Regions from separate parts of the Sphingobium sp. PNB genome, predicted to be linked through region 2. Evidence: riboswitches for the same ligand, from Rfam matches in the RefSeq annotation. Region 2 holds a riboswitch; each other region holds the start of a gene.
What was found. Region 2 has a riboswitch for cobalamin ahead of K7W03_RS13675 (cobalamin biosynthesis protein CobG). Riboswitches for the same ligand answer to the same signal wherever they lie in the genome.
Positions count from the first base shown of each region.

Region 1: linked by a shared signal. The riboswitch ahead of K7W03_RS17810 (DUF1636 domain-containing protein) and the one ahead of K7W03_RS13675 (cobalamin biosynthesis protein CobG) in region 2 are both predicted to bind cobalamin.
Region 3: linked by a shared signal. The riboswitch ahead of K7W03_RS01675 (TonB-dependent receptor plug domain-containing protein) and the one ahead of K7W03_RS13675 (cobalamin biosynthesis protein CobG) in region 2 are both predicted to bind cobalamin.

Region 1 is NZ_JAINEZ010000057.1:9,527-12,769, forward strand. It holds gene cobT (nicotinate-nucleotide--dimethylbenzimidazole phosphoribosyltransferase) at 1-946, opposite strand, end outside; gene K7W03_RS17810 (DUF1636 domain-containing protein) at 943-1,350, opposite strand; cobalamin riboswitch at 1,542-1,732, opposite strand; gene K7W03_RS17815 (MgtC/SapB family protein) at 2,067-2,579, shown strand; gene K7W03_RS17820 (sterol desaturase family protein) at 2,900-3,243, shown strand, end outside.
Region 2 is NZ_JAINEZ010000036.1:28,768-32,010, forward strand. It holds gene cobN (cobaltochelatase subunit CobN) at 1-178, shown strand, start outside; gene cobO (cob(I)yrinic acid a,c-diamide adenosyltransferase) at 175-780, shown strand; gene bluB (5,6-dimethylbenzimidazole synthase) at 798-1,406, shown strand; cobalamin riboswitch at 1,479-1,700, shown strand; gene K7W03_RS13675 (cobalamin biosynthesis protein CobG) at 1,873-2,937, shown strand; gene K7W03_RS13680 (precorrin-8X methylmutase) at 2,937-3,243, shown strand, end outside.
Region 3 is NZ_JAINEZ010000003.1:26,042-29,284, forward strand. It holds gene cobA (uroporphyrinogen-III C-methyltransferase) at 1-108, shown strand, start outside; gene K7W03_RS01665 (molybdenum cofactor guanylyltransferase) at 99-650, opposite strand; gene K7W03_RS01670 (threonine/serine dehydratase) at 650-1,633, opposite strand; cobalamin riboswitch at 1,719-1,934, shown strand; gene K7W03_RS01675 (TonB-dependent receptor plug domain-containing protein) at 2,104-3,243, shown strand, end outside.

The DNA of each region.
Region 1 (3,243 bases), on a different contig from region 2:
CGATCTGCGCCGCGACCGCCGCGCCGCTTCCTTCGCCCAGCCGCATGTCGAGCCGCAGCAACGGCTCCAGCGCCAGAGCGGCCAGCAGGCGTTCATGCCCCGCTTCCGCCGACATATGGGCGGCCATGCAGTGCCCGACGATCGCCGGATTGTCCTTCGCCAGCGGCGCGACCGCCGCGCAGCCGATGAACCCGTCCAGCATCACCGGCACGCGCAGCATCCGCGCCGCCAGCACCGCGCCGGCCAGCGCCGCGATCTCTCGCCCGCCCAGCCGGCGCAACGTTTCGAAGGCATCGGCGCAACGCGCCCCGTGCAAGGCGAGCGCCCGCGCCACAGCTTCGGCCTTGCGCGCCAGCCCGTCGCCATCCACGCCTGTCCCGCGTCCCACCCAATGGGCCGCAGCAGCCCCAAAGGCCTGCGCGCAGAGCGCCGCCGCCGGCGTGCTGTTGGCAATGCCCATCTCGCCCAGCAGCAGCAGGTCCAGTCCCGGTTCCACCGCCACCGCCCCCGCATTGATCGCGCTCAGGCAATCCGCCTCGCTCATGGCCGCCGCGACGCAGATGTCGTCCGTCGGCCTTTCCAGATCGAGCGCGACGACGGCCAGCTCCGCCCCGCAGGCTTGGGCCAGCGCATTGATCGCCGCGCCGCCATGACGGAAATTCGCCACCATCTGGGCGGTGACCTCGGCCGGGAAGGCGCTGACCCCGCGCGCGGCCACGCCATGATTGCCGGCGAAGATCGCGGCGCGGATGCGCTCCGCCCGGGGGCGTTCCCGCCCCTGCCAACCCGCCATGAAAAGCGCGATCTCCTCCAGCCGCCCAAGCGAACCGGCCGGCTTCGTCAGCACCCGCTGCCGCGCCGCCGCGGATTCGGTGGCGCCTGCATCCGGGGCGGGAAGGTCGGCCAGCGCGGCGGCAAAGGCCGCGCGGTCGTCGAACCGGATCATGAACAGACGAAGCCTTCGGGCGGCGTCCGGACGATGAAATGCCCCTTCACCCCCTGGGGCCAGTCCGCATAGCGCACCACGCCCTCGTCACTTTGGGCATGGCGCAGGGCATAATCCAGGATCGCGCGCGCGGCTTCCTCATCCGGCGTGAAGTCGCCCAGCACATAGCCGATCTTGCCCGTTCCGCGCACATGTACCGTGCAATGGCGCTGACAGGCGAAGAGGCAGGGCATGTCCTGAACAGCGACGGACGCATAAGCGGGATCGCCTTCGCGTACCCTGTGCAGCGCCTCTGCCAGCAAGGCGCCGCCCCGCCGTCCGGCAGCATCCTCCCGCTGTTCCGCCGAAAGGCGGCAGGTCGAACAGACGACGACCGAAGTCCCCGGCCCCACGGCCCGCAGCATCAGCGATCGCTCCGCAAATCAGTCATTCCACATCCTCCCGCCCGACGGCATGTGCCCCGACGGGAACCGGGCAAGGGAGGACGGTCCGGCACCAGGCAGGCGACAGGCCTTCCCCCGCACGGTCCAACCGGCAAGGCGATGGCTGTCGTTCAGCGAGGGAACCCCCGTTCGGCCGGCACACCCTGTCCGGTCGAAGAACGACGGCGTCAGGCAGGTCTCCTGGCTCGCGGGTCGATGCTTTCCGGCCGCCTTCTCGGACCTTCATGGCCCAATGGCGCGATGGCCGGATGGCTCGCCGCTTACAGTTGCAGGGGCAGCGCGGGCGTTCCACCCGACTTCCCTTTTCATCCCCTTGCGGGGAACCTGTCGCACCAGCGCTGATAAAGCCGCCTTCGTCCAATCGCAAGGGTGGAAAAAACAAAGCCGGCCCAGCCCGCTCCAATGGCGCGACTTCCCCTCGGCCGGGCAATGGCAAAGCTTCTCTTCACCTGCGTGAACTGCTATTATCGGGCGATAGGGAGAGGGCCATGGCGATTCTGACGCGATGGATGGACTGGTTCTGCCGCCTGTTCGCATGCACGGCTGAAAACGACATGCGGGTCAACGACCTGATCGCGCACCTCCGTTCCGACATCACCGAACGCTGAGCGGCAGGCGCGAAGCCGCTTTCCCATTCGGCCGCATTCACGGGAACGGGCGCGCCTCTCGCGGGTATTATGGCTATGTTGGCCAACGACCTCGGCACCACGCTCGTCCGCCTTTTTCTCGCGACCCTGCTGGGGCTCGCCCTGGGGTTCGAGCGCGAACGCAACGGCCATGATGCGGGCCTGCGCACCCACGGGCTGGTATCGCTGAGTTCGGCCATGCTGACCCTGTCCGCCCTGGAACTGGCGGAGGTCCACAAGGACAGCGACCCGATCCGCGTCGTTCAGGGCCTTGCCCAGGCCATTGGCTTCATCGCGGGCGGCCTGATCTTCGTGCGCGGCGGAGATGTGCGCAACATGACCACGGCGGCAAGCCTGTGGATGGCCGCTGCCGTCGGGATCACGGCGGGCGCCGGCCAATATGTCCTCGTGCTGGCAGGGTCGCTGATCGCGCTGCTCCTGCTTTCCCTGCTGCTCATATTCGAAAAGCATATCGGTCCGCGCGAGAGCGGATCGGACGATCCGGACGCCGATTCCATGACCATGCCCAACCGGCGCGGGTCCGCCCCGGAGCGCGAAAACTGAAAGCCGGCAAGATGCGTTGAAACGAGCAGCCGGAAATCGCCCGCCCACGGTCCGTCGTCCCTTCGCCCTAACGGATCGTCATTCCGGAAACTGCGCCGTCATCTGTGCGGATCGGAATAGCCGGCGCATGATTCACCGCCGCCGGGTTGGAAAGGCATAGGCAGCATCTATGGGGCATATACCTTAATCGCATCTGGCGCGTTGGGCGCGTCTTCCCGATGCTGAAACGACATGAAGTTCAATGAACTGCGAACATCATTTTCGTCGCCTGGCGAGGCGGACACGCCCGCAGGGACGAGGCAGCATCTCGAGGTCAGCATATGGACGGCGTTCGCGTAGGCAAGAGAGTGATAGGCGCGCAGGCGCCCGTCATCATCGGGTGGGAAAATATAGGCCGGGTGGAAGGCGGACCGCTCAAGCAGTTCATCTTCACCTGGTTCCAGCCCACGGCGCTGTTCGCGCTCATCGCCTTCTGGTATTATGCGCCCAATTCCATCGCCAAGGCGTCCACCGCCATCGGGATCGGCATCGGTTTCAGGGTGCTGCTGCTGGCGCTCGAATGGGTCAGCCCGCGCTATGAGAGCTGGCGCCTGACCTGGAAGGAACTGGTCACCGATCTCTTCTATGTCGGGCTGGGCTACACTATTCTGGACCTTGTCGAACA
Region 2 (3,243 bases):
GGTCCACGCCGCCTTCATCGAGGATGAGGCGGTTCGCGCCTTCATGGCGGAAGCCAATCCGGCCGCCCTGCGGGAGACCGCCGCCCGCCTCCACGAAGCGCTGGACCGCGCCCTTTGGAAACCCCGGTCGAACAGCGCCGCCATGCTTCTCTCCCAACTCAAGGATGCCCCGCAATGATCGAACGCACGCCCGAACAGCATGCCGAAAAGATGAAGAAGAAACAGGCCGCCCATGACAGGATCATGGCGACCAAGACGCAGGAAAAGGGCCTGCTGATCGTCCACACCGGCAAGGGCAAGGGCAAGACGACCGCCGCGCTCGGCATGGTGGTCCGCGCCATCGGCCATGGCAGGAAGGTGGGCGTCGTGCAGTTCGTGAAGGGCGCGATGACCACCGGAGAAAAACGGGTGTTCGATGCATTCCCCGACAATGTCGAATTCAAGCCGATGGGCGAAGGCTTCACCTGGAACACGCAGGACCGGACGCGGGACATTGCCCTTGCACGCGAAGCATGGGATGAGGTGAAACGCATGATCGCCGATCCGGCCTATGACATGGTCCTTGCCGATGAACTCAACATCGTCCTGCGCTACGACTATCTTCCGGTCGAAGAGGTGCTGGAGGCCGTGACCGCCAGGGGCGAAATGAAGCATGTCATCGTCACAGGCCGCAACGCGCCCGAGGCGCTGATAGAGGCGGCCGATCTCGTCACTGAAATGACCCTCGTCAAACATCCCTTCCGCAGCGGCGTGAAGGCCCAGCCGGGAATCGAATTCTGACACACACCGCCTTCGACATCGCCGCCTTCGAGGAACTGGTGCACCTGCGCCGCGACGTGCGCCATTTCCTCACCGATCCGCTGGACGAGAGCGAGGTCGAACGGCTCCTTGCCCTCGCCCATAGCGCGCCCTCTGTCGGGCTTTCGCAGCCCTGGCGTTTCGTCCGGATCGAAACGCCCGCCTTGCGCGAGGATCTTGCCGCCCATGTCGACGCGCAGGTGATCGAGGCGGGCAGTATCTATCGGGGGGAGGAAGACAGGCTGTACCGAAGCCTGAAATTGCACGGCCTGCGCGAAGCGCCGGTGCTTTTCGCGGTCTATTGCGACGAAGGCACGGAAACCGGCCACAGGCTGGGCGCGATCACCATGCCGGAGGCGCGCCGCTATAGCTGCGTGATGGCGATCCACACCCTCTGGCTGGCTGCCCGCACGCGCGGCATCGGCATGGGCTGGGTTTCGATCCTCGACCGCCCGACCGTAGACGCCCTGCTCGCCATTCCGGAAAACTGGCGCTGCCTCGGCCTGCTGTGCCTGGGCTATCCGGTGAGCGAGGAGGCGACGCCGGAACTGGAGAGGCGCGGCTGGGAACATCGCACAGACTGGCATTCCACCATTGTCACGCGCTGACGATTCCCGTCCGAAGGCCTCTTCCCTTTCCTTTCCGCCCGGCCTATGAGCGTTTTTGGAGCGGGTTCCGCCCGCTCCATCGATCGCGTCGGTGCCCCGAAGGGGCTTAAATGGGAACGCGGTGCGGGAGGAGACTCCCTAATCCGTGGCTGTCCCTGCAACTGTGAGCGGCGAGCAAGGCAAGGACGTGCGGTTCCCCCCGGGGAACGGCCAGCCACTGGAGCGATCCGGGAAGGCCCGTGCCGAAGCGACGACCCGCAAGCCAGGAGACCTGCCGAACGCAAAGGTCGCTCTAGCCATGGTCCAGGGGATGGTCACGGCTCGGTTCTCCGCACGGGCGACGAAATGCGGTTGGGGGTGAACCCTCCGGCCGTCGTTGCGACGTGGGAGGTAAGGTCCGTTGCCAGACGCGCAAAGCGCATCGTCCGCCGCCATTCGCGGCTGGTGCCCGACGGCATGGCGCCCGATGATGGCGGGCGACGGGCTGCTGGTGCGGGTCCGTCCACCGCTGGGCCGTCTGACCGTCCCCCAGGCCATCGGCCTTGCCGAAGCCGCACGTCTTCACGGCAATGGCCTTGTCGACCTCACCAACCGGGCCGCGCTCCAGCTTCGCGGCGTGACGGAACAAGGCCATGGCCCGCTGCTCCGGCACCTTGTCGCCCTGGGCCTTGCAGATCACGATCCGGCCCGCGAAGCGCGCCGCAATTTCCTGCTCGCTCCCGATTCATCGCCCGGGGATGACACGGAAAGCGTCGCGCTCAGCCTGATCGCCCACATCGATGAGCTGCCCCAGCTTCCTTCCAAGATCGGGATCGCCATAGATGCCGGGCCAGCCCCCTGTCTTGCCGCCGTCCCCGCCGATTTCCGGTTCGAGCGCAGCGAGGCGGGCAGGCTGCTGCTGCGGGTGGAGGGGCGTCCGCTGGGATCGCACACCAGCGTCGAAACGGCGGCGCGCGACCTGATTGCGCTTGCCCGCTGGTTCCTTGCCACGGGCGGGGGCGCATCGGGCCGCGCGGCCCGGCACGAAGCCCCGCTGCCGACCGCTGCCGACATCGCGCCCGCGCCGTCCCGCCCGCTGTCCCAATTGCTGGCGGAGGCATCGGGGCCTTTCCACGGCATTCCCTTCGGTCAGCTTGACGCCGACAGCCTTATCGCGCTGGCCGGGGAACCGCATGTCACGGCCCTGCGCCTCACCCCATGGCGCGGTTTGATCCTGGAGGGCGGCGCAGACAGGGCGGAGCACGCCTCCCCTGACGGCCTGCTCCGCGTCGACGCCTGCCCCGGCGCGCCCGCATGCCCGCAGGCAAGCGTCGAGACCCGCGGCCTCGCCACCCGGCTCGCGCCCCTTGTCGAAGGGTCGCTGCATGTGTCCGGCTGCGCCAAGGGCTGCGCCCGCCAAAGGCCCGCAGGGCTGGTCCTCACCGGCCGGCAGGGCCGCTTCGACCTGTCCCGCAACGCCCGCGCCGGATCGCCGCCGGAAACGACCGGCCTGACCGCCCGACAAATCCTCGCCCTTTTCGGAAGGCCCTGATGCCCCACAGCTACGAAACCGACGGAGCCGCCATCTACCGGCAGTCCTTCCGCACCATTCGCGCCGAAGCCGACCTTGCCCGCTTCTCGCCCGAGGAGGAACGCATCGCCGTCCGCATGATCCATGCGGCGGGTCTGGTCGGACTTGCTTCCCACATCCGCTTTTCGCCGTCCTTCGCCCGGGACGCCATCGCCGCGCTTCAGGCGGGCGCGCCGATCCTATGCGACGCGCGCATGGTGTCGGAGGGCATAACCTTGAAGCGCCTGCCCGCCGCCAATCCGATCCTCTGCACCCTGAACGATCCGC
Region 3 (3,243 bases), on a different contig from region 2:
GTGCGGACGATCAGCGACGACGACCCGACCCTGCTGCTGATCGGGGAGGCGGTGGCCGGGACGCATGCGCCTGCCGACCTCGCCGCGCATGTTGGCCTTCACGCCTGACGACCGTCTCGACCCGGCCGGGTGAGTCTCTCCAGATCCTCCGGCCGGTTGATGTTGGGCAGCACGAACTCCGGCCGCTCCACGATCCGCGCGCCCACCCGCTCCAGCCAGCCACGGATCGACCGGTTATTCTCCTCCGCCAGATGCGCGTCCAGCTCGCCAGCCAGCGAAGCAGGCCAGAAGCCGATCAGCTGCTGCCCCTTGAGGATGGCGGCTCCCTGTCCGATCAACGCCTCCGCCAGCCCGTCCGGATAGGCGGGCACGTCGCATCCGGTCGTCAGCACCGCGTCATAACCCTGCGCCCGCGCATGATGCAGCGCCGCGTTCAGGCCCCCAAGCGGCCCCATGTCCGCAGCCGGCCGATCCGCCAGCCCGATCATCCCCTCCACCTGCCGGCCGCAGACCGCCACGGTTTCGACCTGCCGCCCCAGCGCCGCCACCGCATGCTCCAGCAGGCTGCGCCCATCCAGCATCGCCCGCGCCTTGTCGCTGCCGAACCGGCTGGACCGCCCGCCGGCCAGAACCGCCCCCATCAGCCGCATCATGCGCCGCCCGCGATGATCCGGGCATAGCTGTCGGGATCGACATTGCTGCCGGAGATCACCACGACGCTCGCCCCCTCGGCATCCGGAGCCAGCCCGGCCAGCATCGCCGCCAGCGACGCGGCCCCGCCCGGCTCCACCACCAGCTTGAGCGCCGAAAAGGCAAAGCGCATCGCGTCGCGCACCTGATCGTCGCTCACCGCAAGGCCGCCCGACAGATAGGCCCGGTTGATGGGAAAGGTCAGCGCCCCCGGCGCGGGAGACAGCAGGGCGTCGCAGATCGACCGCGCATCGGGCGATACGCTTTCCCGCACGCCGCTCGCCAGCGAGCGCGCCGTATCGTCGAACGCTTCCGGCTCCACCGCCAGGATCGCCACGCCGGGCTGGCGCGCCTTCACGGCGGTCGCGATTCCCGACACCATGCCGCCGCCGCCGCAATTGACGAGGATCTGGCCGATCTCCGCCCCTGCTTCGGCGGCCTGTTCCATGATCTCCAGCCCGATCGTCCCCTGGCCGGCCATGATGAAGGGATCGTCGAAGGACGGCACCAGCACCGCGCCCCGTTCGTTCGCCAGCCTCGTGGCGATTTCCTCCCGGCTTTGGGTGAAGCGGTCATAGGGCACGACATCGGCGCCCAGCGCCCGCGTATTCGCCGTCTTGATCGCGGGCGCGTCGGCCGGCATCACGATCGTCGCCGCCATGCCCAGCAACCGCGCCGCAAGGGCCACGCCCTGCGCATGATTGCCCGAAGACCAGGCGACGACCCCCGCCTTTCGCTCCGCCGCGCCCAGGCGGGCCAGCCGGTTGTAGGCGCCGCGGAACTTGAACGATCCGCTGTGCTGCGCGCCTTCGAACTTCACCAGCACGCGCCGGCCGCAGCGGGCGTTGAGCGCCGCATTTTCCAGCAGCGGCGTGCGGATGGCGGCAGGGGCGATGACCCGCGCCGCATCCTCGACATCGGCGGGGCTGATGGCGAACGGCATGCAATCTCCTTCCATGGCTGCCTCTTGGCATGGCCGCCGCTTTCCCTTATGGCGCGGGACGCGGGCGGGGCAATGCCTTCGCGCGCAAAAAGAAGATCGCGCCGGTGCCCCGAAGGGGGCTGAAAACGGGAATGCGGTGCGGACGGGAAACCGTCCTATTCCGCGGCTGTCCCTGCAACTGTAAGCGGTGAGCGCGATGCACTTCGGCCCAGGGGCCGGCCACTGGACGCAAGTCCGGGAAGGCGTGCATCGCCGCATTGACCCGCGAGCCAGGAGACCTGCCGGCGCATGGTCGCTCTTGCCTTGGTCCAGGGTATGGCCATGGCACGGTGTTCTCCGTCTGAGCGACGAAGCGGCGCAGGGCCGCATCGGTGCGGGGGGAGGGCGCGAGCGCCGGCCATTTCCCCCGTCCGGCCGCGCGAGCGGACGCCCTGAGCCATGTTGCACCGGCGCTCTGGGGGAATATAGACATGTTGAGGATTTCCATTTCCATCGCCGCCTTGCTCGCGGCCGCTCCCGCCCTGGCGGAGGATGAGATCATCGTCACCGCGCTGGGCATCGAACAGCCGCGCGACGAGGTCGGCCAGGCGGTCACGGTCATCGACGCCGACACCATCCGCACCCGCCAGAGCGTCAGCGTCGTCGACCTGCTGGCCACCACGCCGGGGGTGCGCTTCAACCGCAGCGGCAGCCTTGGCGGCGTGACCGGGGTTTCGTTGCGCGGGGCGGAAACGACGCAGACGCTGGTGCTGATCGACGGGGTCAAGGTCAACGACACCAGCGGCATCGGCGACATGTACGACTTCGGCAATCTGCTGACCGGCAATATCCGGCGAATCGAAATTTTGAGGGGGTCCAACTCCATCGCCTATGGCAGCCAGGCCATAGGCGGCGTCGTCAACATCATGACCGGCACGCCTGCCGCCGGTTTCGCGGGCAATGCCTCGGTCGATTACGGTTACAGCAATACGCTGAACGCCAAGGCGGATGTTTCGGGCGGCAGCGGCATCGCTTCGGGCGGCGTCGGCATCGCCTATTTCAACACCGACGGCATTTCCTCCGCCGCCAGCGGCACGGAAAAGGACGGGTATGAGAATATCGCCGCCAATGCCAAGCTCAAGCTGGCCTTTACCGATACGCTCAGCCTCGACCTGCGCGGCTATTATATCCATGCCGATCTGGATACCGACAACGGCGTGGTGGACAGCACCGCCGACAGCTCGAAATCCGATCAATATGTCGGCTATGCCGGTCTGAACCTGTCGCTGTTCGACGGCAGGCTCACCAGCCGGGCGGCCGTGACCTGGTTCCGCATGGACCGCGACTATACATCCGCATTCGGCCCTTATGGCTATTCGGGCACCAATCTGCGCTTCGAATATGAGGGCGTCTATCAGCCGGTCGATCAGGCGAAGATGGTCTTCGGCTATGAACATGAACGGCCCGACTATGACTTCTCCGGCTTCGGCTCGACCGAAAGCCACCGGGCCGATATGGACAGCGTCTATGCGCTGGCCATCGTGAAGCCGGTCGCCGGCCTGTCGCTGACCGCCGGCGCGCGGCATGACGATCACAGCCAGTTCGGCGGCGCGACCACCTTCGGCGCCAAT